DNA from 4 places in the Xanthocytophaga flava genome. Region 2 is predicted to be linked to each of the others. Evidence: riboswitches for the same ligand, from Rfam matches in the RefSeq annotation. Region 2 holds a riboswitch; each other region holds the start of a gene.
What was found. A riboswitch is a leader RNA that binds a small molecule or an ion and turns the genes downstream of it on or off. The one in region 2 is predicted to bind cobalamin.
Positions count from the first base shown of each region.

Region 1: it holds a riboswitch for cobalamin, as region 2 does, so the genes downstream of both, QNI15_RS09785 (TonB-dependent receptor) here and QNI15_RS06250 (HoxN/HupN/NixA family nickel/cobalt transporter) in region 2, are expected to answer to the same signal.
Region 3: it holds a riboswitch for cobalamin, as region 2 does, so the genes downstream of both, QNI15_RS23345 (TonB-dependent receptor) here and QNI15_RS06250 (HoxN/HupN/NixA family nickel/cobalt transporter) in region 2, are expected to answer to the same signal.
Region 4: it holds a riboswitch for cobalamin, as region 2 does, so the genes downstream of both, QNI15_RS09800 (ABC transporter substrate-binding protein) here and QNI15_RS06250 (HoxN/HupN/NixA family nickel/cobalt transporter) in region 2, are expected to answer to the same signal.

Region 1 is NZ_JASJOR010000005.1:186,266-191,822, reverse strand. It holds gene QNI15_RS09790 (ABC transporter ATP-binding protein) at 1-955, shown strand, start outside; cobalamin riboswitch at 990-1,192, shown strand; gene QNI15_RS09785 (TonB-dependent receptor) at 1,317-3,509, shown strand; gene QNI15_RS09780 (cob(I)yrinic acid a,c-diamide adenosyltransferase) at 3,580-4,158, shown strand; gene QNI15_RS09775 (hypothetical protein) at 4,676-5,089, shown strand; gene QNI15_RS09770 (sensor histidine kinase) at 5,239-5,557, shown strand, end outside.
Region 2 is NZ_JASJOR010000003.1:206,457-212,013, reverse strand. It holds gene QNI15_RS06270 (cobyric acid synthase) at 1-8, opposite strand, end outside; gene QNI15_RS06265 (GHMP family kinase ATP-binding protein) at 5-862, opposite strand; gene QNI15_RS06260 (cobyrinate a,c-diamide synthase) at 921-2,246, shown strand; gene cbiB (adenosylcobinamide-phosphate synthase CbiB) at 2,267-3,238, shown strand; cobalamin riboswitch at 3,258-3,453, shown strand; gene QNI15_RS06250 (HoxN/HupN/NixA family nickel/cobalt transporter) at 3,577-4,386, shown strand; gene QNI15_RS06245 (NAD-dependent epimerase/dehydratase family protein) at 4,396-5,238, shown strand; gene QNI15_RS06240 (sirohydrochlorin chelatase) at 5,213-5,557, shown strand, end outside.
Region 3 is NZ_JASJOR010000017.1:149,878-155,434, forward strand. It holds gene QNI15_RS23330 (GNAT family N-acetyltransferase) at 1-283, opposite strand, end outside; gene QNI15_RS23335 (nucleotidyltransferase) at 399-1,151, shown strand; gene QNI15_RS23340 (metallophosphoesterase family protein) at 1,154-1,939, shown strand; cobalamin riboswitch at 2,254-2,440, shown strand; gene QNI15_RS23345 (TonB-dependent receptor) at 2,647-5,241, shown strand.
Region 4 is NZ_JASJOR010000005.1:192,579-198,135, forward strand. It holds gene QNI15_RS09795 (FecCD family ABC transporter permease) at 1-418, opposite strand, end outside; gene QNI15_RS09800 (ABC transporter substrate-binding protein) at 415-1,647, opposite strand; cobalamin riboswitch at 1,679-1,887, opposite strand; gene QNI15_RS09805 (serine hydrolase) at 1,983-3,362, opposite strand; gene QNI15_RS09810 (histidine kinase) at 3,528-5,231, shown strand; gene QNI15_RS09815 (hypothetical protein) at 5,213-5,557, opposite strand, start outside.

The sequences.
Region 1 (5,557 bases), on a different contig from region 2:
TTTGCAGCTGAACTTATGGCAGGGAGAGCTGGTATGCCTGCTAGGCCCAAATGGGGCAGGTAAGTCTACGCTGATGCGTACACTTGCAGGTTTACATCCTGCGCTGGAAGGCTATATTAGTATTACCAATTTACCCTTGTCTGATTTAAAACCCCAGGATTTAGCTCGAAAGCTAAGTATGGTACTTACAGAACGGGTAGGAACAGGCAATCTGACAGTCTATGAACTAGTAGCATTGGGACGTTACCCCTATACAAGCTGGCTGGGTACTCTTACAGCTAAGGATGTGACCAAAGTATATGAAGCAATGGATGTGATAGGTATAACAGCCTACCAGCATCGTTCTATTCAGTACCTGAGCGATGGGGAACGCCAAAAAGTGATGCTGGCCCGTGCCTTGGCACAGGATACGGACATGATTATGTTGGATGAGCCAACAGCCCATCTGGATCTACCCAGTCGTGTGGAAATGATGCAATTGCTGCATCAACTGGCAAAGAAAACCCAGAAAGCTATTCTGCTCTCCACTCATGAGCTGGACTTAGCATTACAGGCAGCAGACAAAGTATGGATCTTACTACCTGATGGCAGCTTAGAGGTGGGTACACCTGAAGACCTTGTACTCAAAGGAGCCTTTGAATCAGCCTTCGCCCGCAAAGGACTTCACTTTGACCAAGCAACAGGAAGCTTTGTATTACATAACGATAGCCAGGGTCCTGTCATTGGACTTAGTGGTCATAAGGATTTGGTATTCTGGACACGTCGCGCACTACAACGGGAAGGTTTTTGTATCGAAACAGACCAGACAAGTGCATATAGAATAGAGGCTTTATTTACTAACAATCAACCTGACTGGACTCTTTATCAGAACGGAATTTCTGTAAAATACAACTCTATGGCTGAAGTGCTAGCTGCACTTCAACTATGGAAAAAACAAATAAGTACAATTACCTGATACTAATTTAAATCAAAAATACCAGTAGAAGCTTGTTTAGCTTTCACATACAGGTGTTTACCTCTTCGATCTGATCAGGTAGACTTAAAAGGGAATCCGGTGCAAATCCGGAGCAGTCCCCGCTGCTGTAATCCTGTTTACAAAGCTTTTGATATACCATGTCACTGTCTGTTATCAGATGGGAAGACAATCAAAAGTCAGGAGAGCCAGAAGACCTGCCTGGATGAGATTTATACCCGCTGAGCTTTCGGGAGAAAAGTACAGTGCATAGTACTCATCATCAATCTATTATTAAGATTGAAGTGATATGCCTGTCCTTGCGTTCAGCTCATTGTTTTTATTCATTTAATTAAATTGAACTGTGAACTTAAGGCTATCTATTATTCTATTTATATTCGCTGTTATTCTGTTTCTTGTAACTGTTCAATCAGGTATTGCTCAACAACAGGTAGCTGATTCTATCTGGTCTTATCAATTAAAAGAAACAGTAGTTACGGCAACCCGTTCTTCTATAGAAAAAGAACGAATCCCTCAGCAAATCGATATTATCTCCCAAAGGGATATTAAACAAACATCCTTTATAGACGCTATAGATCTGGTAAAGAAGAACTCTTCAGTCAGTGTATTACAGTATCCTGGTTTGCTGGGAGGTGTAAGTATACGGGGATTTCGGCCTCAGTTTAGTGGCATCAATCAACGTACACTTTTGCTGGTAGATGGTCGCCCGGCAGGTACCGTAAACCTGGCAACTATTGATCCGGGTAGTATTGAACGTATTGAAATACTTAAAGGACCAGCCTCTGCACTCTATGGAGCTCAGGCAATGGGTGGTGTGGTGAATGTCATTACCCGAAAATCAACAGATAAAATTCACTCTTCTCTTTTGGCAGAATATGGTTCCTATAGTTCCTTACGTATTGGTGGTCAAACGGGAGGCAATCTGACAGAGAAGCTAGACTTTGATTTGTCTTTTCAATCCTTTAGTCGCAATGATGACTATAAAACCGGAAAAGACAACTGGTTGCGCAATGCACTTCATGGAGGTACGGCCATCAAATATTATATAAAACAACCTGCTACTGAAATCAATGACAGCCGTGGTGATGGAATCCGCAGAGATTATACACAACTGAGTTATTATTCGGGTTCGCTACGGGCAGGTTATCAGCTTACTTCCAACTGGCGTCTGGATGTTCGGGGAGAACGTTTTCTGGCACATAGTATAGAATCACCTAGTGACATTGAATATGGAAATACCCAGCCTAGTACCAAAGACATTGGTCGGGCAAATGGCGAAGTAAGTCTGGCTGGCACAATGGGCATTCACCAGCTTAGCCTAAAGGGATATACTGCTCAGGAAACATCTGATAATTATACACTCGAAAATAATGGTGTAAAAATACCACCTTATCGTTCTTACCAAAGTCAATCTTCCTGGAAGGGAATACAGGTAAAAGATGTACTGAAACTAGGTATTCATCAACTTACTCTGGGTATAGACTATACTAGTGTATCTATTCAAACACATTCCTATTCCAATGATACGACAGAAACAAGACCTTACAGTCCTAACTATGCATTACACTCAACAGCCATTTATGCACAAGGTCAGTTTTTCTTCCTGAATAACCGCCTGACAGTAACACCAGGCCTTCGGTTTGACAGAATTACATTTGATGTAAAAGCAACTCCACTTCTTACTACTTATACGCCAGGCAATGAAACCAATCCTTTTCTAAGTCCAAGTTTGGGTGCACAATACCAGATTATCGAACCGTTGAAAGTGCATGCTACTATTGGCCGTGCATTTGTGACTCCGGATGCCTATCAGGTGGCGGGATTTTCTCAATTGGGCAGCAACAAATCAGTTGCCATTACTCAAGGTAACCCAGAGCTGACTAATGAAAACAGCATTACCTGGGATGCAGGAATCCGGTTTATCAAACCTGCTATTGGATTTACAGCAGATATCACCTATTTCTCTACAGTAGTACAAGATCGTATTACGAGTCGTACTACCCGTTATACAACACCTGAATTTACGGTCAATGGAGATACAATCAAATCCCGAACAACCTATATAAATGCGAATAAAGGTGAGATACGCGGTCTGGAAGCAGAGGTAGCCTATGACTTTGGAGCATTAAAAGAGTATGCATACTCATTCCGTGTATTTGCAAACGCTACCTCTATCTCTCATGCAAAGGAAGTCACCATAGGTACAGATGGTAGTACAACTCGTAAAGACATTTACAATATAGCATCGCTTACCATGAATTATGGTATTGAATACAATAACATGAAAGGTGCTTCCTTACGGATCAACGGACGGTATGTCGGTCATCGAAAGGATACAGACTATAATGATTTATTATATCCGGAAATTCAGTATCCGGTCTTTATGGTGATTGATATGGCAGCCTCTTATATCTATGCCCATCAGCACACAGTAAGTCTGCTGGTAAATAATATCACAGACGAAAACTATTATGAAAAACGAGGCTACAATATGCCAGGCAGAAATTTCACATTGCGTTACAGTTTTACCTTCTAATATAGAATGTAAAGTTATAAGAGAATGGTAACCATTCCCTTATAACTTTACTATTAAATTTCACAAAACCATGAAAATATATACCCGTAAAGGAGACAAAGGTACTACAGGACTTTTCGGAGGCAAACGTGTTGACAAAGACGATGTCCGAGTTGAATGTATCGGTACACTGGATGAAGTTAATTCAACCATTGGCTTACTACGTGTCAAACTAGGTTCTGAGCATGAGTGGCAGGCAAATCTGCATAAAATTCAGAAAGATATGATGGATATGATGTCACATCTGGCCCGACCTTCGGATACCAAAAAAGTAAACACGAATCCTATGCCTGAAGATGGCGCTGAGTTTTGTGAAAACTGGATTGATGAGTTAGAATCAAAGATGACCTCCCCGTCAGACTATTTTTTACTACCAGGTGGTAATGAGATCTCCGCTTTGTGTCATATGGTTCGGACCCAGATGCGTCGTGGAGAACGTAGCCTCACATCATTAATTAAAACAGATGAGGTACATGAGGCAATACCTGCCTATATCAACCGGCTATCTGACTTGTTTTTTACATTAGCCAGAGCTGAAATGGACAAAGCAGGAGTAGCAGAAGAAAAATGGCAATTATTCCTATACAAACGATTTAAAGATAAAGCCTAATGATCAGGAAAAGTCCAACAGGAATATATTTCTGTAAGACACCTTTTATTCGGAACAATTCTCCAAATTGGACAGACCTCAGTATATCTTTTGGAATTTCTTTCTTTGTATTGTTTTTTTCTCTTTTCAGAAAGAGAAAAAAACAATACTTTTGTTCATATCTTTGTGTCCAATAAACTCACATATCAGGTAACATATTAAGCAGTTATACACTTCTAACCCATCTTCGATATACCTATATCAACTAAGCGTAGACATACTTGCATTATCAGGAGAATCCAATTCTCTAAATCTATCTGATGTTTTCACTAAACTGTTGCATTCTCATGCAATAAATATTCCCGTACAGTATGTATGAATTCACTTCATTCATATAAGTTAATGCGCACTTTACTAGTAAGTTATAGTAAAAAAATATAGTTGAATCCACACTATATTTCGTATAAATTTAAGACCCCGTTATTTAGTAAATCTAATCATACTCAACATCACACAAACAAAATAATGATTTAATCCTATGACTAAGCAACTGAGTAGACAGTTAATTACATTGGAGCAGTGGCAGGATATTTTTCCTACACAATGGCGCAGAATCCAACATCGTAAACTGGATCATATGTGTCAAACGGTTGAAAACTTCTACAAGCAGACCCTTGATATAAGACTGCTGTTTGATAAAAATGGCCAATCTACCTTCTTCAGAAATGTATACTATCAAGACCAGGACGCCTCTATCAAAGTAGGAGATATTACGCTACGACTGGAAGCCAAATCTGGAGTATATAAATTAGGAAAAGATCCTGTTAGAAAGCTATCGGATTTTATTCAGGCTCTTACTTCTCAAACTGGCAATACGCTTCAGTGGCAGGATGAAGTATGGGATGTGCTGGAAAAACGCAAAAGTCGCATTGAGCAGGCATCATCCAAATAAACTTTCTTTCTATCAGAAATCTGCTTGACGTTACTTAGACAATCTGTTGCTAAACATTTGAATTTATAAATGATTCATTATAAAGTAATAATGTAGAGAGTCTGCTTTAAAAAGGATTAAAAGTATACAAAATAAGCCTTGTCTGGTGAATGCCGGGCAAGGCTTATTTTGTATACTTTTTTTTCTTTACTTTACAGAAGCATCTGAGAAACAAAGCTAACAGTCAATACCTGTTTTGTTATTCTCCTATCCTGTTAATCAATCAGACAGCGGAGAGTCACAAAGACATACTTTATCAGGCAAATCCATTCCATATTGTTTACCTTATCATTTATATAATGGAGGCAGCTGTGCATTTCTCCAACAGAATAACATTATTTGTTAGAATACTGGCAAGTATTACCATTGTGCTTGCTATTCTTGGTCTTATAGGATGGTTATTTAACTACTTACCCCTACGTACTTTCT
Region 2 (5,557 bases):
ACAGTCATAGATATTCAGAATAAATAGTTGTATTCCAATGTTTTTTAATCCAGGCAATAGCCTTTTTATGAATTTGCTGAAAGATTACTAAATCCATAATCAATCCCATGTAGGTACCACTATGGGCTATAAAAATTCCGCAATTATGTGTCTGAGCAAATTCATTCAGTAGATCAAAACCAGTTTTAGGCAAGATCTGATTATTGATTTGAGCACTTAGTTGTGTACATTCATAGAAAAGAGTATAATCTTGATTTTTGAAAGCTCTTTGCAGATTCTGTATTATTTCCTCGTATTTCTGCATTTGTACTTCAGAATAGTGAACAGATCGGCCAAAGCTAATAGTATCAACAGTTGAATCAAAATCTGTATCAAAGTAGAGAATACAGTAAGGAAGTTCGTTTAAACTCTTCATCACTGCTCCCTGAGAAGAGTCAAATACTATATTTCCTTCGTGTAAACAAGGGTCTGTTGGATCAACCTGAACGGCCAGTTGATAAAGAATCTCTGCTGTATAGTTAGTTTGATAAAATAAATTCAATGCACTCAAAACCCCGAGAATATCTGCTGAACTGGAGGACAACCCTTTTCCTTGTGGGATATTGGATGACTGTTGAATATGAACTATCTGCTCTTTAGATATATACGTATCTTTTGACAGGTAATCATAAAATACATGTATTGCCTGACAAGTTTTGGGTTTAAGAGAATCAGGTACAGCATTTTTACCATCACTACTAATCGTTGTACTAGTATAAAACAGCTGCGACGATTTATTACTCACCAGAAACCGGGTACCATCCGGAAGCATCCCCTGAATAAGTTCTCCCGGTTTGGCATATACTTTTGTGTTAACAGACATTCAATTGTTATAGCAAATGAAAAAGCAGGTACTGGAATAAAACTTCTATCTTTGAGGTATGAAACCTCAATTTCTGATTGCCGCTCCATCCAGTAATAGCGGCAAAACTACACTAACACTTGGATTATTAAAAGCATTAAGTCTTAGAGGATATAAGGTACAACCCTTCAAATGTGGTCCTGATTATCTGGATACCAAACATCACACAGTGGCAGCCAGTCAGCAAAGTATCAACCTGGATGCATTTATGATGAGTCAGGAACATATTCACTCTCTATATAGACGGAATACGCAAAATGCAGATATAGCTGTAGTGGAAGGAGTTATGGGGCTTTTTGATGGTGCATACAAAATGCAGGGCAGTAGCGCAGAAATGGCAATATTATTGGATCTTCCAGTTATTCTGGTTGTCAATGCCAAAGCCATGGCTTACTCAGTTGCACCTTTACTGCATGGATTTAAGACATTTGATTCCCGGCTTACAATTGCAGGAGTGATTTTCAACTTTGTTACTACAGAAAGTCACTATCAGTTTTTAAAAGAGGCTTGTGAAGACGTAGGACTTGAAAGTTTGGGTTATATTCCTGCCAATCCGGAAATAAGTATACCATCCCGTCATCTGGGACTTTCAGTTTCTACTGAACACAATTATTCGGAAATAATAGAAAAAGCAGCTCTACATATTGCAAAAACTGTACAAATAGATCGATTAGTAGATCTTTGCACTAGTTCAATTTCAACTACTCAGACTTCACCTGCCCATACTCCCAATACAGCTTCTCTAAAAATAGCAGTTGCACAAGATGAAGCTTTTAATTTCACCTATCCGGAAAATCTTGAAGTCCTAAAGCGATTAGGACAAGTCACTTTTTTTAGCCCATTACGTGATACCATTCTACCTGAAGCAGATTTGATCTATCTGCCTGGAGGTTATCCGGAACTACATTTAAAAGAGCTATCAGAAAACATATCTTTAAGAAATGCTTTATTGGCTTATTGTCAAAATAACGGTTATGTATTGGCAGAATGTGGAGGTATGATGTATCTGGGCAAAGCTATTAGTAATGCAGAAGGCAAAGAATATCCGATGACTGGGTTTCTGGATATTACTACATCTATGCAGCATGCAAAACTTTCGTTAGGATATCGATCTATATACCATAATGATAATATATACAAAGGACATGAATTCCATTACTCAATAATGACTACAGCCAATGAAAGTACAACAGATGTTCAGGTCAAAACAGCACGTCAGAGAGATATAGATGTACCTGTATATAGAAAAAATAATGTACTTGCTTCCTATATTCATTTTTATTGGGGAGAGGATTGTAGTTTGCTCTATGATCTGGTAGGCATCAAGAATCTTTATACTCATTGACTTATACAGAATAATTTTACATGTCACCCTTCTATTTAGTAGTTCTAATTCCTTTGTGGATTGGCTATTTGCTTGACTTATGTCTTGGCGATCCACGATGGCTTCCGCATCCTATTCGATTCTTTGGCAATCTGATTTCTCATGGAGAAAAACTTCTCAATACAAACTCCTTTCGATTAGTAAAAGGGACACTCCTAACAACTACCCTATGTGTAAGCACATTTTTGTTTTTTTATTGGGTGATAAAACTCCTTTATTCTATACACCCTGTACTCTATTACATCTTCTCTTCAGTATTTCTTTTTTATGGTCTTGCCAATAAAAGCCTTTTACAGGAGGGAAAAGAAGTTTTTGATCAACTCAATACAAAGGGGTTGGAAGCAGGTCGTAAACGTTTGTCGTGGATTGTGGGGAGAGACACAAGTCAACTGAATCCAAACCAAATACGTACTGCAGTCTGCGAAACACTATCTGAAAATCTGAGCGATGGTGTAATTGCACCTTTATTTTATTATGCATTAGCCGGAATTCCAGGTATGATGACATACAAGATGATTAATACACTGGATTCTATGATTGGCTATAAAAACGACAAGTATTTTTACTTTGGAAAAGTTGCAGCTCGTCTGGACGATATAGTAAACTTTATACCTTCACGACTCACTGCATTATTGATGGTGCTGGTGACATTTAATACACGTGGACTTCAGTTTATTTTCCAATATGGTCATAAACATGCCAGTCCCAACTCCGGCTATCCGGAAGCTGCATTAGCAGGTATTTTGGATACGAGATTTGGCGGCCCGAATGTTTATCATGGTACACTTGTTGAAAAACCTTTTATTGGTCATACTGTCAGAGATATTACCCATAACGAATTCTATCGAATCTATTATATTAATCATGCAACCACACTTCTATTTCTACTTATTATTAGCCTTACATATTATATTTTGAATAGATTGGATATACAAATACACTGGTTTTTGTAAAAATCTAAAACAGATAGCTATCTTTACAACCACAAACTGGTTCTTCAGAATAATTTTCTAAAGATTAAAAGGGAATCCGGTGTAAGTCCGGAACAGTACCCGCTGCTGTAAGTTCATTTTACTCGTTTTTAACATCTCTGGCCACTGTGAAATCTTCATGGGAAGGCGTTAAAAGCTGAACAAGTCAGAAGACCTGCCGTTTGTGCAATCCATCCTGCTTCGGGAAAAAAGCAGAAGAGAGAGATGTATGGGCGTTGTGTGCCCAATCCCCTCTTAGTTTCTATATCCCTACAGGTTTGGAGTCAGACTTACTGTTCACTCTAAATTTGTTACTCTTTATGTTGGAAATTACAGGGAATCATGTTTCCGGATTACTTTTACTTTTCGTATTAGGCTTGAGACATGGACTTGACCCTGATCACATTACTGTTATTGATGGATTTACTTACCGCCTTCATGAAACCAAAAGCCGTTGGGCTCGCTGGGTAGGAACTCTGTTTACATTCGGTCATGGACTTATGGTTACTGGAATTGCTTTATTCCTTAGCTTACTGCGGAACAGTTTTGAAGTACCCGAATCTCTCAACTTATTAATTGAATGGGTTCCATTGATTATGTTGGTCATAATTGGTATTTCCAATGTCATTAATCTCACTCAAAAAAAAGAGGTAAAGACAGTTAGTCTACGTAAATGGTTACTCCCTACATCACTTACCTCCCATCTGAATCCATTCTCTATCATTTTGACTGGAATTATATTCGGATTCATCTTTGATACCTCTACTCAGATAGCGGCTTTTGGCTATGCAGTTTCTGCTTCTGACCAATGGGTTTATGCAGTTATTGGAGGTTGTGTATTTTCAGGAGGTTTGATGCTTACAGGTACTTTCGACTCTCTTTATCTTAGCAAATTACTCCAGAAGTTTGATCAGAAACGGATTCGCAACCATCGCTTTAAACTCAATCTATTGATTACATTCATGTGTTTTGCAATTCCCGCCTACAAATTAAGCTGTATGGTTAATCCTGCACTGGAACTTGATGATTTCCAAAACAATGTAGTGGGACTTATATTTATAGGTTTGATCGCATTGTTGTATATCGACCTTTACATCCGATACAAAATACATAGTAGAACAGCCCACTAATTTCATCAGATGAATTCATTGACTATCAGTATACTTGGTTGTGGCTGGCTGGGATTACCCCTGGCAGAACATCTCTTACAAAAAGGCTATCATATCAAAGGATCGACCGCAACAACTGCTGATATAGAAAAATTAAAACATCGAAATATTATTCCTTATCATCTTGAAATCACAGATCAACGTATTTTATGTGATGATCTTGCTGGATTTTTGTCCTGTGATATTTTGATTGTCTGCTTTCCACCATCTCGCAGAGAAGACATTGAACACTATTATCCAGCTCAGATACAGCAATTAGTATCTGTTTTGAAAACATCATCTGTGAAACATATTTTATTTATTAGTTCCACTTCTGTATATCGGGATACCAATCGGGAAGTGACAGAGGGAGAAGCACAATTAGCAGAACGAGGAAGTGGCAAAGCATTACATCTGTCAGAAGATCTTTTACAAAGTCAGTTTTCAACTACCTGTCTACGGTTTGGAGGGCTGATCGGCTATGACAGAATGCCGCATCATTATCTACACAAAAAGAAGCTGGTTACAGATGCTCACACTCCATTGAATCTCATTCATCGAGATGATTGTATCCAACTAGTTGAAAAAATTATTGACAAAAATGTATGGGGAGAGGTATTGAACGCCTGTGCAGATACCCATCCTACACGAAAAGAATTTTATATGACAGAGGCAACTGTATATGGATTATCTTTGCCTGAATTTTCAGACGAAACAGCAACAGGCTATAAAATCGTCCGTTCTGACAAAATCAAACAAAGGTTAGATTACACATTTATCTATCCGGATATTCTGGCCATTTCAGCCATTGAAAAAAGCATCAACAAATACTAAATCTATTAACCTGTCAGTAGTGAAAAGAGGAATATTACTTTGTGGACACGGCAGTCGTGATAAAGAAGGCATTGAAGGCTTCAAGGAACTGGTGTTACTACTTAAACACCGTTATCCGGATCGTATAGTGGATTATGGCTTTCTGGAATTTTCTCATCCGGTATATGCAGCGGCAGTGGAGCGGATGTATCTGGAAGGAGTCCGTGAAATTACGGCTGTGCCTGCCATTTTATTTGCCGGAGGGCATGCCAAGAACGATATTCCTTATGAGATGAATAGCCTGCAACAACAATATGAAGGCTTAACGATCAAGCTAGCC
Region 3 (5,557 bases), on a different contig from region 2:
TGAGTGCATTCAGGAGTTTTTTTCCATATCCTTTCCCCTGAACAAACAAACTTATAAGAATCGCAAACCAGCGTTGCTCATCCCTTTTAAAGGTCGCAGCCCAGCCTATTATTTCTTCCTCTTCTCTGAGCAGAAAATGGGTTTTATCTTCCAGTCCATCCAAATATTTATCAAATTCAGCAATGGACGCATACTGGAGTTTTTGAGGATATTCCTCATTCCACAGTTTCAGGACACTTGCTTTTTGCAAATCTGTAATGCCCTTTTGTATGGTAATATGCATAAGAGTTGTTTTTACTTAGTAACTGACAATCAATACTGTGAGGCACACAATTTTAGCTTTGCTTTTCTAGATGCGAATAGCTTCGGGAGAAATATCAAAGATTAAATATATTCATATGGTTAAGTGTAAAGTTACTGAGGAAGAAAAAAGAACAGCAGAAAAATTCTACAAAGAAGCTCTTACTATGCTCAATGAAGCTGGATTATCCTATCTCGTAGGAGGAGCATTTGCTCTGCAACAGTATACAGGCATCTATCGTGACACCAAGGATCTGGATATATTCTGTAAAGCCAGTGAGTATCCTAAGATTCTCAAACACTTTTCCTCTATGGGATATCATACGGAAATTACCGATTCCCGATGGTTGGCTAAGGTGTACTTTCACGATGATTACTTTATGGATATTATATATAACACAGTAAATAATATTTGTACAGTAGATGATAGCTGGATGGAAAATTCGTATGCGGGAGAGTTTTGTGGTGTACCTGTTCAGTTTTTATCTGCAGAAGAATTATTCTGGTGTAAAATCTATGTACAAAACCGGGAGCGGTTTGATGGAGCTGACTTGAACCACCTGATTGTGCGTTATGGAGACCGTTTGAACTGGAACCGGGTGTGGATGCACCTGGAGATACACTGGCAGTTGCTTATGGCTCAGCTGCTTAGCTTCCAGTTTTGTTATCCGTCAAAAAGAGATCTGGTTCCCCATTGGTTAATGGAGGAGTTACTGGCAAAAGCCAAGGAACAGTATGATTTACCAACACCGCAACAAACGTTGTGTCTTGGGCCTCTCATTGATCAGACGCAGTATGATATTGACGTACGGGAATGGAATTATAAAACAATCACAATGAAAAGCATATAGATATGAATTTGAAAAGCAAACAAATCGCTGCTATTGGCGATATTCATATTAAAGCAACTGACCGTGGCAAATGGAAAGAATGCTTTCAGTCTGTATCAGAACAGGCATTTGCGCTGATTCTGTGTGGTGATTTGACAGATACCGGACAAGCCAGTGAGGCTGAGATCTTGCTTGAGGAACTGAGTGTTTGCTCTATTCCGGTGATAGCAGTACTGGGTAATCATGATTATCATGATAATCAACAGGATGAAATCAGACATGTTTTATGTAATAACAAGATTCATGTATTGGATGGAGAATCAGTGGTTATCAATGGAGTGGGATTTGCAGGTGTAAAAGGGTTTGGCGGGGGCTTTGACCGGTTTATGCTTCCCCGCTTTGGGGAAGAAATGAATAAAGCGTATGTGCAGGCGGCAGTGGAAGAATCCTTGAAACTGGATCAGGCATTGTATCGCCTGGAGGGAGATGATATTGATATACTAAAAGTGGCTGTATTACATTACTCTCCTATCAAAGAAACGGTGGTTGGCGAGCCTGAGGAGATTTTCCCTTTTCTTGGATCATCTTACTTAGCAGAACCGCTGGATCGCAGGGAAGTAACGGTTGCCTTTCATGGGCATGCTCATCATGGACACCTGGAAGGTGCCACCAAACAAGGTGTAAAGGTGTTCAATGTTGCCAAACCTGTATTACATAATGCGGGTTATACTAATCCTTTCTTCTTGTATGAATTACCACTTCAGGAAAAGGAGAACCAACCTGTAGAACATCTGATAGTAGCACCATGATGCTTGCTGGTCAGCTAATTCTGCATGTAATTGTTAGTAAACGATGAAACTTTCTCATCGTCCTAAATCTCATTTGAAACAAAAAAGACACTGATTAGAATTATAGGTTCAAATTAGTGTCTTTTCATTAATAAATCCATCTTGATTCTTGCTAAAATAATAATCCGTACCGGATACCAAAACCAGGGTTTATACCTTGCATAGCAAACAATCTTCTTATCCATGGAATTCCATGACAAAACAGGAATTAATCTAAACCTACATCCAAATCAGATAAATCACGTATATTCGCCCCCTTCATGTAAGTTCTTTACTTTATACCCTCTGGAAGAGGTTCTGCATAATGCCGATTAATAGGGAATCGTGTGAAAATCACGAACTGTCGCGCAACTGTAAGTAACCTTCAAAGCGTATACCCTTGTTTGTCCACTGTATCAATGATATGGGAAGGATGGTATACGTGTTACAAGTCAGGAGACCTGCCTTTTCCAGTATGACAATGCTTTCGCGGTTTGAAGCACGGTCAGGTGTGGTGTTTTCTGTTCTGAAATTTTTACAAACTATGGATCTGAGGCGGTTCACGTAGATGAACCTCATCATATGCATGCCTGTTTTCAGTCAGATCTCTCCCCTGTCTTTGATTTTATCCCTTGTTACATTGTGGAGTGTAAGAGCTTTTAACTATTCATCTTAACACAGTTAAAAGTATGCAAACACCTTATGGCTGCTATCCGCACACTGATAGCCAGAGCCACCTATTAACTGTCTATATACCGTCAGACAGAAAGAGTATTTTTGATGATGAGTCAACAAGTACCCATCAGATAGTAAAAGATCATGTCCTTGAGGCAAAAGTGGTAGGTAAAAACATTCCACCTGGAACCCAGACTGTTTCATCGGCTTTCGGTCTGTTCATCAATCAATTACTCTACCAAACCTCGACCTTGTATTTCTCTATGAATAAGTCCCTACAACAAAAGTTGCCTCTATTTTTTTGTCTATTATTTCTGCCTTTATGTATGCTGGCTCAATCTGAAAAGGGTAGTATTTCCGGATATATACAATCCGAAAATAAAGAACCACTCCCTAATATGACCATTGGCCTGGATGAAACGGCATATGGTACTACCAGCAGTGAAACGGGGCACTTTCTACTCAAAAATATACCTGCCGGAAAATATATATTATCCATTAGTGGCATTGGCTATCAGGCATTAAAACAAACTATTGTGGTAAACGCAGGACAAAGAATTTCGCTAAATTATCAGCTTAACAGCAAGACCAATGAGTTGTCGGAAATAGTGATTACATCCGACAGAAAATCCGGTTTCACGGCTATTACCAAACAGGCAATTCCCCTACGGGATATCCCGCTGACGACCTCTTCCGTTTCTGTAAAGACTATAGAACAGCGTGGAGCAGATGATCTGGGTGAGGCAATGAAGAATACTACAGGAGTGCGAGCGAATAATACGTATGGGGGATTTCAGCATTTTACTATCAGGGGATTCAGTAACTTTGTACTACTTGTAGATGGTGTCAGAGACGAAAGACACAACATCTCCACCAGTGCCCCTACAACGAATCTGGCTAATGTAGAAAGTATAGAAGTGTTAAAAGGTCCCGCTTCGGTTTTGTTTGGACATTCAGCGCTGGGAGGGATTATCAATATTGTTAGAAAGCGCCCAACAAAAGAATTTAAAGCGGAATTTTCAGCTACCTATGGAAGTTATAATACCCGCAGAATGAGAGCGGGAGCCTCCGGTTCTATCAGTAACCAGTTGCGGTATCGGGTTGACTTTGGGATGTCCGATACAGAAGGGTATCGATATTCTGGGTCTACTACAAACAATGCCTACCTGGCACTGGAATATACACCTACCAGTAAAGATTTGTTTTATCTGACAGTGGGTGTAAACAAAGACAACTATGATACGGACACAGGCATTCCTATGCTGGAAGGTAGTAAAAAAATACCTGGACTAGATGTCGATACGCGGTACAATGACCCTGCCGACTTTTTAAAACATACGCGTTTCGACTATCAGCTTAAATTTGTACACCAGTTCTCTGAAAAAGTAAAACTGTCAGATCAGGTATCCTATTATGATGACAATATCAACTATTTTTCAACAGAAGAACTTTCTGTCAATGCCTCACTGGATTCACTTACCCGATCCTTTCCGTTTTATTTCAACCACCTGACCAAACCTCTTCAAAATCAGTTGGAGCTTAGTAGTGAATGGCTAACTGGTTCTATTGTACACAAAGTATTAGTAGGTTATGCACTCAGTATACTGGACAGGAAGACCTATAACGGAGATGTCAATGGTCCAGCCAAAAACGCTACAATTCCTATTCATAATCCGATTCTCAATCAGGGGTATATTTCCTTCACAGACCAGAATTATAGGGCTACTATGGAAAATGTGCATGGAGTATATATACAGGATTGGATCAAGGTTGCAGAGTATTTGAAAGCACTGATAGGATTACGATATGACATCTTTAATGGCAGCTACTATACCAATCAGGTAGACGCAACCCGGCATGTGACCGAAAAAGGCCCGAAATCAACTATTTCTAAAAATGCATTGACCTATCGGTTTGGACTGGTATATCAACCTTTTGAGCCTTTGTCTGTTTATAGTTCGTATTCTACTTACTTTAAACCTTCCCGCCGAATTGCACCCAATGGAGAAACGTTTGATCCGGAAACTGGTTATCAGGCAGAGATAGGCTCTCGTCTGGAGCGTTCAGGCTGGACAGCCATTCTTGCTTTTTATTATATGCGAAAAAACAATCAGGTAGAAGCACTTGCAGGAGGTATCTACAAACGGATTGGCTCTGCAGAATCCAAAGGGTTTGAAGCAGAAATCAGTGGAAGTCTTTACAGAGGACTGGATGTGACAGCAGGGTATACATTCTCTAAAGCAAAATACCTTCCATATGAAGGAAGTGAGATAAATCCGGTGGCAGGAAAACGGGTATCTTTTGCACCTGTCAATATGCTGAATCTGTGGCTAAACTATGAATGGCAATACACAGCACTGAAAGGATTAAATCTGGGAGCAGGAGTCAACTATATGAGTGACACGTTCACAAACAGTACCAACACGTATACTCTTCCAGCCTATACAGTAACCGATGTGGCTATTGGGTATCGCCTGGGACGAATCAATATAAGGCTGAATCTTAACAATGTATTGAACAAAAGGTACTTTGCCAATGCGATCTATTCCAATCAGTTCTCTCCCGGCCCTACCCGAAACTTCTTGTTAAGTCTAAAATACACGATCTAACTTATCCTGTAAGGAAACAATAGTCACCTGAACTTTAGAAAGAACGCATAGAAAATACACATTCTCTCCTTCTGAAAAAGATCCTCCCTCTACCTTTCCTTCTGACTAACTGTCCTTCTGAAAGAAACTTGTAACAAATAGAGCCATGTTCGGCTTCTGAGAGAAAAATACGTTCAGAATCCATAGGCTGCCGGTCTTGTCACGGGATTCTTTCAGGAGGTCAAAAAACGAAAAAGCGGATTACTTGTGATCAGAACATCCTTAGTACTCACCTGGAAGTGGTTGAAACGAAAAATGTATCCCCAAGAACGACAAA
Region 4 (5,557 bases), on a different contig from region 2:
AAATACCCAGTTGCCGGATAGCTGGCATACTGGTAATATGTCCATTGGAAAGCATTACTACTGCTACACCTAGTGCTGCTCCTGCTGTGATACCTAGTTCTGAAGGGCCTGCCAGTGGATTGCGAAACAATGTCTGCATTTGCAGGCCACTTACAGATAGACCACATCCAACCAATACAGCTGTAATGGCTTTGGGAATACGAATTTTCTGAACAATATAAAGCCAGGCTGTTTGTTCGGATGTCTGCTCAAATAGAATACGTACTACCTCCCGAAAAGGAATAGATACAGAACCCAGCATAATATCCAGCAGAAAGCCTGTAATGATGAGAAAAATTAATGAACTCACCACGATCTTTCGGAAGGAGGAATGGGATTTGGACATAGTACGGCCAGCCTCAGTATTTTGGGAAATCATTGTACCTGTTTGTAATACACCAGTTCGTGATCAGGCAGTAATTCCGGATGAAGTATCTTAATCATATCTGCTAGTATCAGGTGAGGACTTACCGCGCCAGACTCCCAGTAGTCGTTAGCTCCCTGTTCATTGGTCCGTTTGTTATAATTATATACTTTACCTGTTTTGAAGGAGATAAAGTCCCCATATCGTTTGTCTTTGGCCAGAATATCCTGTTTGGTATCAATGAATCCTACATTGAGCCAGTATTCAGCTTCCAGTGCTATTGGATACACAGCTTCAAAACTGAGAGGCAGGCTACCTGTAGTTTTCTCATTTCGCCAATGATAATCTGTGCCCGCATCTTCAAAAAAGTGAGCCATGTAGCTATCTCCATCCGGAAGAAACCAGGTGTCCTTGTATGTCATACCAGTAATGATACTTGGCTTATGTTTCACATTGCGGGTTAGGTCCGACAATCGTTTATACTCTTGCGCAATTTTTACAAACTTTTCATTTGCAAGTGCTTCTTTGTTGAGTAAGGCTGCCATTAACTTCACCCATTCAGCACGTGCCAATGGAGTAGTTTCTACCCATTCAGAATTAATCAGCACAGGAAGGCCTGCATCTGTAAGGGTTTTATAGTGATCCATCCGGGCTGTTGCGCTTCCCACTGTCATAACCAGGTCAGGATGCATCGTAATCAGCTTTTCTTCATTGATTGCTTGATCGTTGCCAACTTCTGTGATTTCTCCTTTGGCAATTCGTTTGAGTACTTCTGGGGAGGAAACATATTTCAAATTGCCCAACCCGATTAATGTATTCTGGGCATCAAGAAAGCTAACCAGACCTACGTGCATAGACGACATGCCAACCAGATTACGGACAGGGATCTCAATTTTCTGATACAGATCATAGCCTGCGGGACGTGGGGTGCCACGTTGTAGTAAAAGGTAACGTGCTGTATCTCCTTTTGCTTCAAAAGGATTGAAGATATGCACTATCTTATAATGGTTGAAGTATTGGATGGTAAATCCTTTGGCATACTCAATCTCAACTTTATCCGGAAAATAGTTTTGCTGGATAGCAGTGGTTTCTTCTGCGGAATCTGATTTGGATGAGGAACGGCAACTGGTCAGTATTCCAGTCAGACAGTAGAGAGCTACTATCCAAGATGAACAGCGAACCAGTGAAGGCAGCGACAAAATCCTTTTGTGGCTGCTTCGGGTTAGGTTTTTTTTTGTTTTCATGAATACATGCGCCTTTCTTCCGAAAGCGATAAGTATGAAACCCCAACAGGCAGGTCTTCTGACTTCCCCAGATCTGACTCCTTCCCGCTCAATGTAAAAATGAACAGTGGAATAGCAACTTGTCAGTCTCGGATAGGACGGGGTTACAGCAGCGGAGACTGTTCCGGATTTACACCGGATTCCCTTTTAAAGTAAACACTACGAGTTGTATCGCTTACTACCTTCAGGAATGGCAAAGCTAAGAAAATTTTATGGATTTGGTGAGAGAAACAAAAAAGCCCGATGTTATAAGTATGAACATCAGGCTGGTAGTGGAGATCTATATAAGATAAGTTTTACAACTGACTTAACAGTTTATCTCGCATTCCCCAAGCATTTTTATTCTGAGGATTTGTCTCTGTTGCTTTGGTATAGAAAAGGATTGCCATTTGGGGGAGTCCCTTTCGCATATAACATTCACCTATAAGTTCATAGTTATAGGACGTATCCTCAGGCTTGCCGTTCAATAACAAACTTAGTTGGAAAATACGGATTGCTTCATCAAATTTTTGTCTTCGCATCAGGTATTTGCCCGTGCTGATGAGATCGCCAATCTCAAATGAAAAGTCATAGATGTCTTGTTGTGTTTCCCGAATATGACGATAAAAAGCCAGCCCCTGTTCAAAATCCTTTAGAACCTTTTCCCGTAGGTCCAGATATACTGATTTTTTGGGTAGAGAATAGGGTTTGTCATGTAAAATAGCATAGATAGCATCTTTCAGTGGATATACTTTAAAGTTCTGATTGTTGGTCATCAGAATAATGGTGATGCCTTCTTTTACATTGCAGGACATCAAAGCCTCATAGTTAAAATTGGAACCATGATGCTGATGCCAGGTCAGTTGTTGGTTTTCAAATTCAGTGCTGCCGAGACTGGTTTCATTATCTCCAAAGCTTTCTGCCAGTTCCTTAAAAGAAGTTTCAGAAATGAGTTGATAGGAATGCAGACAAGTTGTCCATTTGTAAAGATCTTCTACGGGTAATCTAAGCCATCCGGTAAGGCTTTGAGTAAAGTTGGCAGGCTCTACAAAATTGTTATCAAACGGACGTGCTGTAGTTACATCGACAGTATAGGCGTCAATAACTGTTTGGGACATTTTACAGGGTTTGAAAATGTATTTCTTTACAAATTCCGTATAAGAGAGTCCAGAGATCTTTTCAATGATCCAGCGTTGCAGATACACATTGAGGTAACTATAAATAAAAGCAGTACCTGGTTCAAATTCCAGTTTAGGCAGCTGAGTCAGAAAGGTGCGAACCTCTTCTTCGGAACTTGCATTGGACGCAGGTAAGCCACTCGTATACTGAATCAAATGTTTTATCTGAATCTTATCAGCCCAGGATGGAAGAAAGGTAACATATTTTGATACTTTGTCCTCCAGCTTTAGCTTTCCTTTTTCTTTTAAAATCATGATACTTACTCCATTAAACTCTTTCGAGATAGAACCTATGTCAAAGCGCATAGAAGGAGTAAGCATTTTGCTTTTTGCCGCATCAGCGTAGCCAAACGAAGACAGATAGATAATCTTGCCTTTTTGAGCTACCAGTGCATTGCCATTAAAGATTCCGCGTTGGTTTGCAGCTTGTAACAGTGAGTCAATGCGTTTGATCTTATCTGTCTGTGCATAGCTACAGGTAATAAGAAGTACAAATACAAAAATGAAGATAGATTTCATAGTTTACACAGATTGCCTGGGGATAGTAGTTTTTTGCAATAGTATAAACAAGGATATGCTTTGTGATGGAAAACTAGCTAAACTGCTCTATATTCTTGTGAATGACTTGAGTTCAGTTTCTAGTATATACATATTCGTTTTACCTTTAGGAAATTAAAACCTCATATGAAGCAACTGTATATATGGAGCTGGTATTTTGTCTGTATTACTTTTTTATCTTCCTGCCAGTCTCAATCTGTTGCCAATCTGTCTACTGAACCACTAATTTCCAAACCACGGTTTCAGATAGGTGATAACCTTCAATGGGCTGCTACAAACTATAATGATAGCCACTGGATGTTGCAAAGAGGTGATACAAAAGATAAAGTATTTTGGATAAGAATTGCTGTTACACTGCCTCAGCCATCTACAGATCATCTAGGGCTTGCTATTCATTCATTTGGGGCATTTGAGTGTTATTGGGATGGAAAACTAATAGGAAAGAATGGTATTGTACAGGATAGTCTGAATCAGGAAATACCTGGAATTGTCGACAGTTATTATCTGCTTCCTGATTCTGCAGTAGTGACTGGTACACATACACTAGCTTTGCGTATGTCACAGGCATATATAAGTGATAACTACCGACGAGTTAGTGCTCGAATTACCGACTATACCTCTCTGATACGATCACCTTTATTGCAAACCTCCTTTATGTGTATGCTGGCTGGCGCATTTCTTATGACATCATTGTATTACCTGTTTTTATATAGCCAAAACCGAAAGAGATATGTGGTATTGATGTTTGGTGTGGTTTGCTTTCTTTTTTGTGCATTGCTGATGCTGGAATACCTGAAATTCTATATAGATATTCCTTACACACATTTTTATACGCGACTGGAAGTTATAGGTATCCTGACACTTATTATCGCTTTTTTGATACCCTGGTACTTTGCCATACAGTTTACATTACCTAAAAAGTCTGTCTTTTTATCTGTTATGGGAGCCTGCCTGCTTGGTATCTACATATTTTACTATGGTCATTATGATTTGACAGCCCAGTTACTTAGTTTCTCTATGTGGATTTTTTCCGTTGGTATAACTGTAGTTTCACTCCAAAAGCATTTCAAAGAAGCTTTGATTGTACTCGTAGGTTTATTGGCAAGTCTTGTGGTACATATTCTTGTATATTATGATATCAGTCTGTTTGTAAGTTTTGTATTGATTGTTTTGTGTATGTTGTACCTAATGGCTGTACGTACCCGTGAACAGGAAAAAGCGTATGAGTCGTCGTTGTTGCTTTCGGAGAGATTAAAAAATGAATTATTGAGAAAGCATATTCAACCTCACTTTCTGATGAACACACTAACCTCTCTTATCGATTGGGTCGAAGAGTCTCCTAAAGAGGGAGTAGTTTTTATTGAAGCACTGGCAAAAGAATTTGAATTGCTCAGTGTAGTGGCTGAGCATTCCCTGATTCCCATCCGACAGGAAATAGACCTATGCCAAAGCCATCTGATAGTGATGAAATACCGTAAGGAAATTAACTACCAATGGAAAGAATTAAACATTGATCAGGAAGAGTATATACCACCAGCAATTTTACATACGATTCTGGAAAATGGTATTACTCATAGTCTGCCATTAGAAGATGGCTCTATTCGATTCCAATTACATTTTGAATCTACTCCACAAACAAAAAAATACGAACTAACTGTCTTTGCCAGAAATCGTCCGGTTCAGCCAGGGAAGACGGGTACAGGTTTAAAATACATACAAGCCCGGCTGACAGAAAATTATGGTTCGTTATGGAGTTTGGAAAGTTGTGCAGTCCCAGAAGGTTGGAAGAGTACCATTACCATTTATCATCCTCACCGTGCTATCAGATAGACAACCAATACTCCTAATGCTGCATACAATGTACCAATTTTAATCAGCATGGCTGTAGTTTGTCTGCGGTCTTTGATAACTTCTCTTTTAAAAGTCGAATTGGTTTCTGTCGCTCTGATTTTTTGAATAGCTTCCTTTCCCTGAATAGAATACAAAAGTTTTTCTTTTAGAGAAGGATTATCGTCTGCCAGTTTAAAAAGCAGATCTGTACGTTGCATACAAACAGCATGGACTATGGCACTAAAATAACGTCTTTCACTGTCGTCAGATAACTCTATCAGGTTATTTTTTAATTCTGTATAGGAGATAGTAGAAATGTTGTTGAC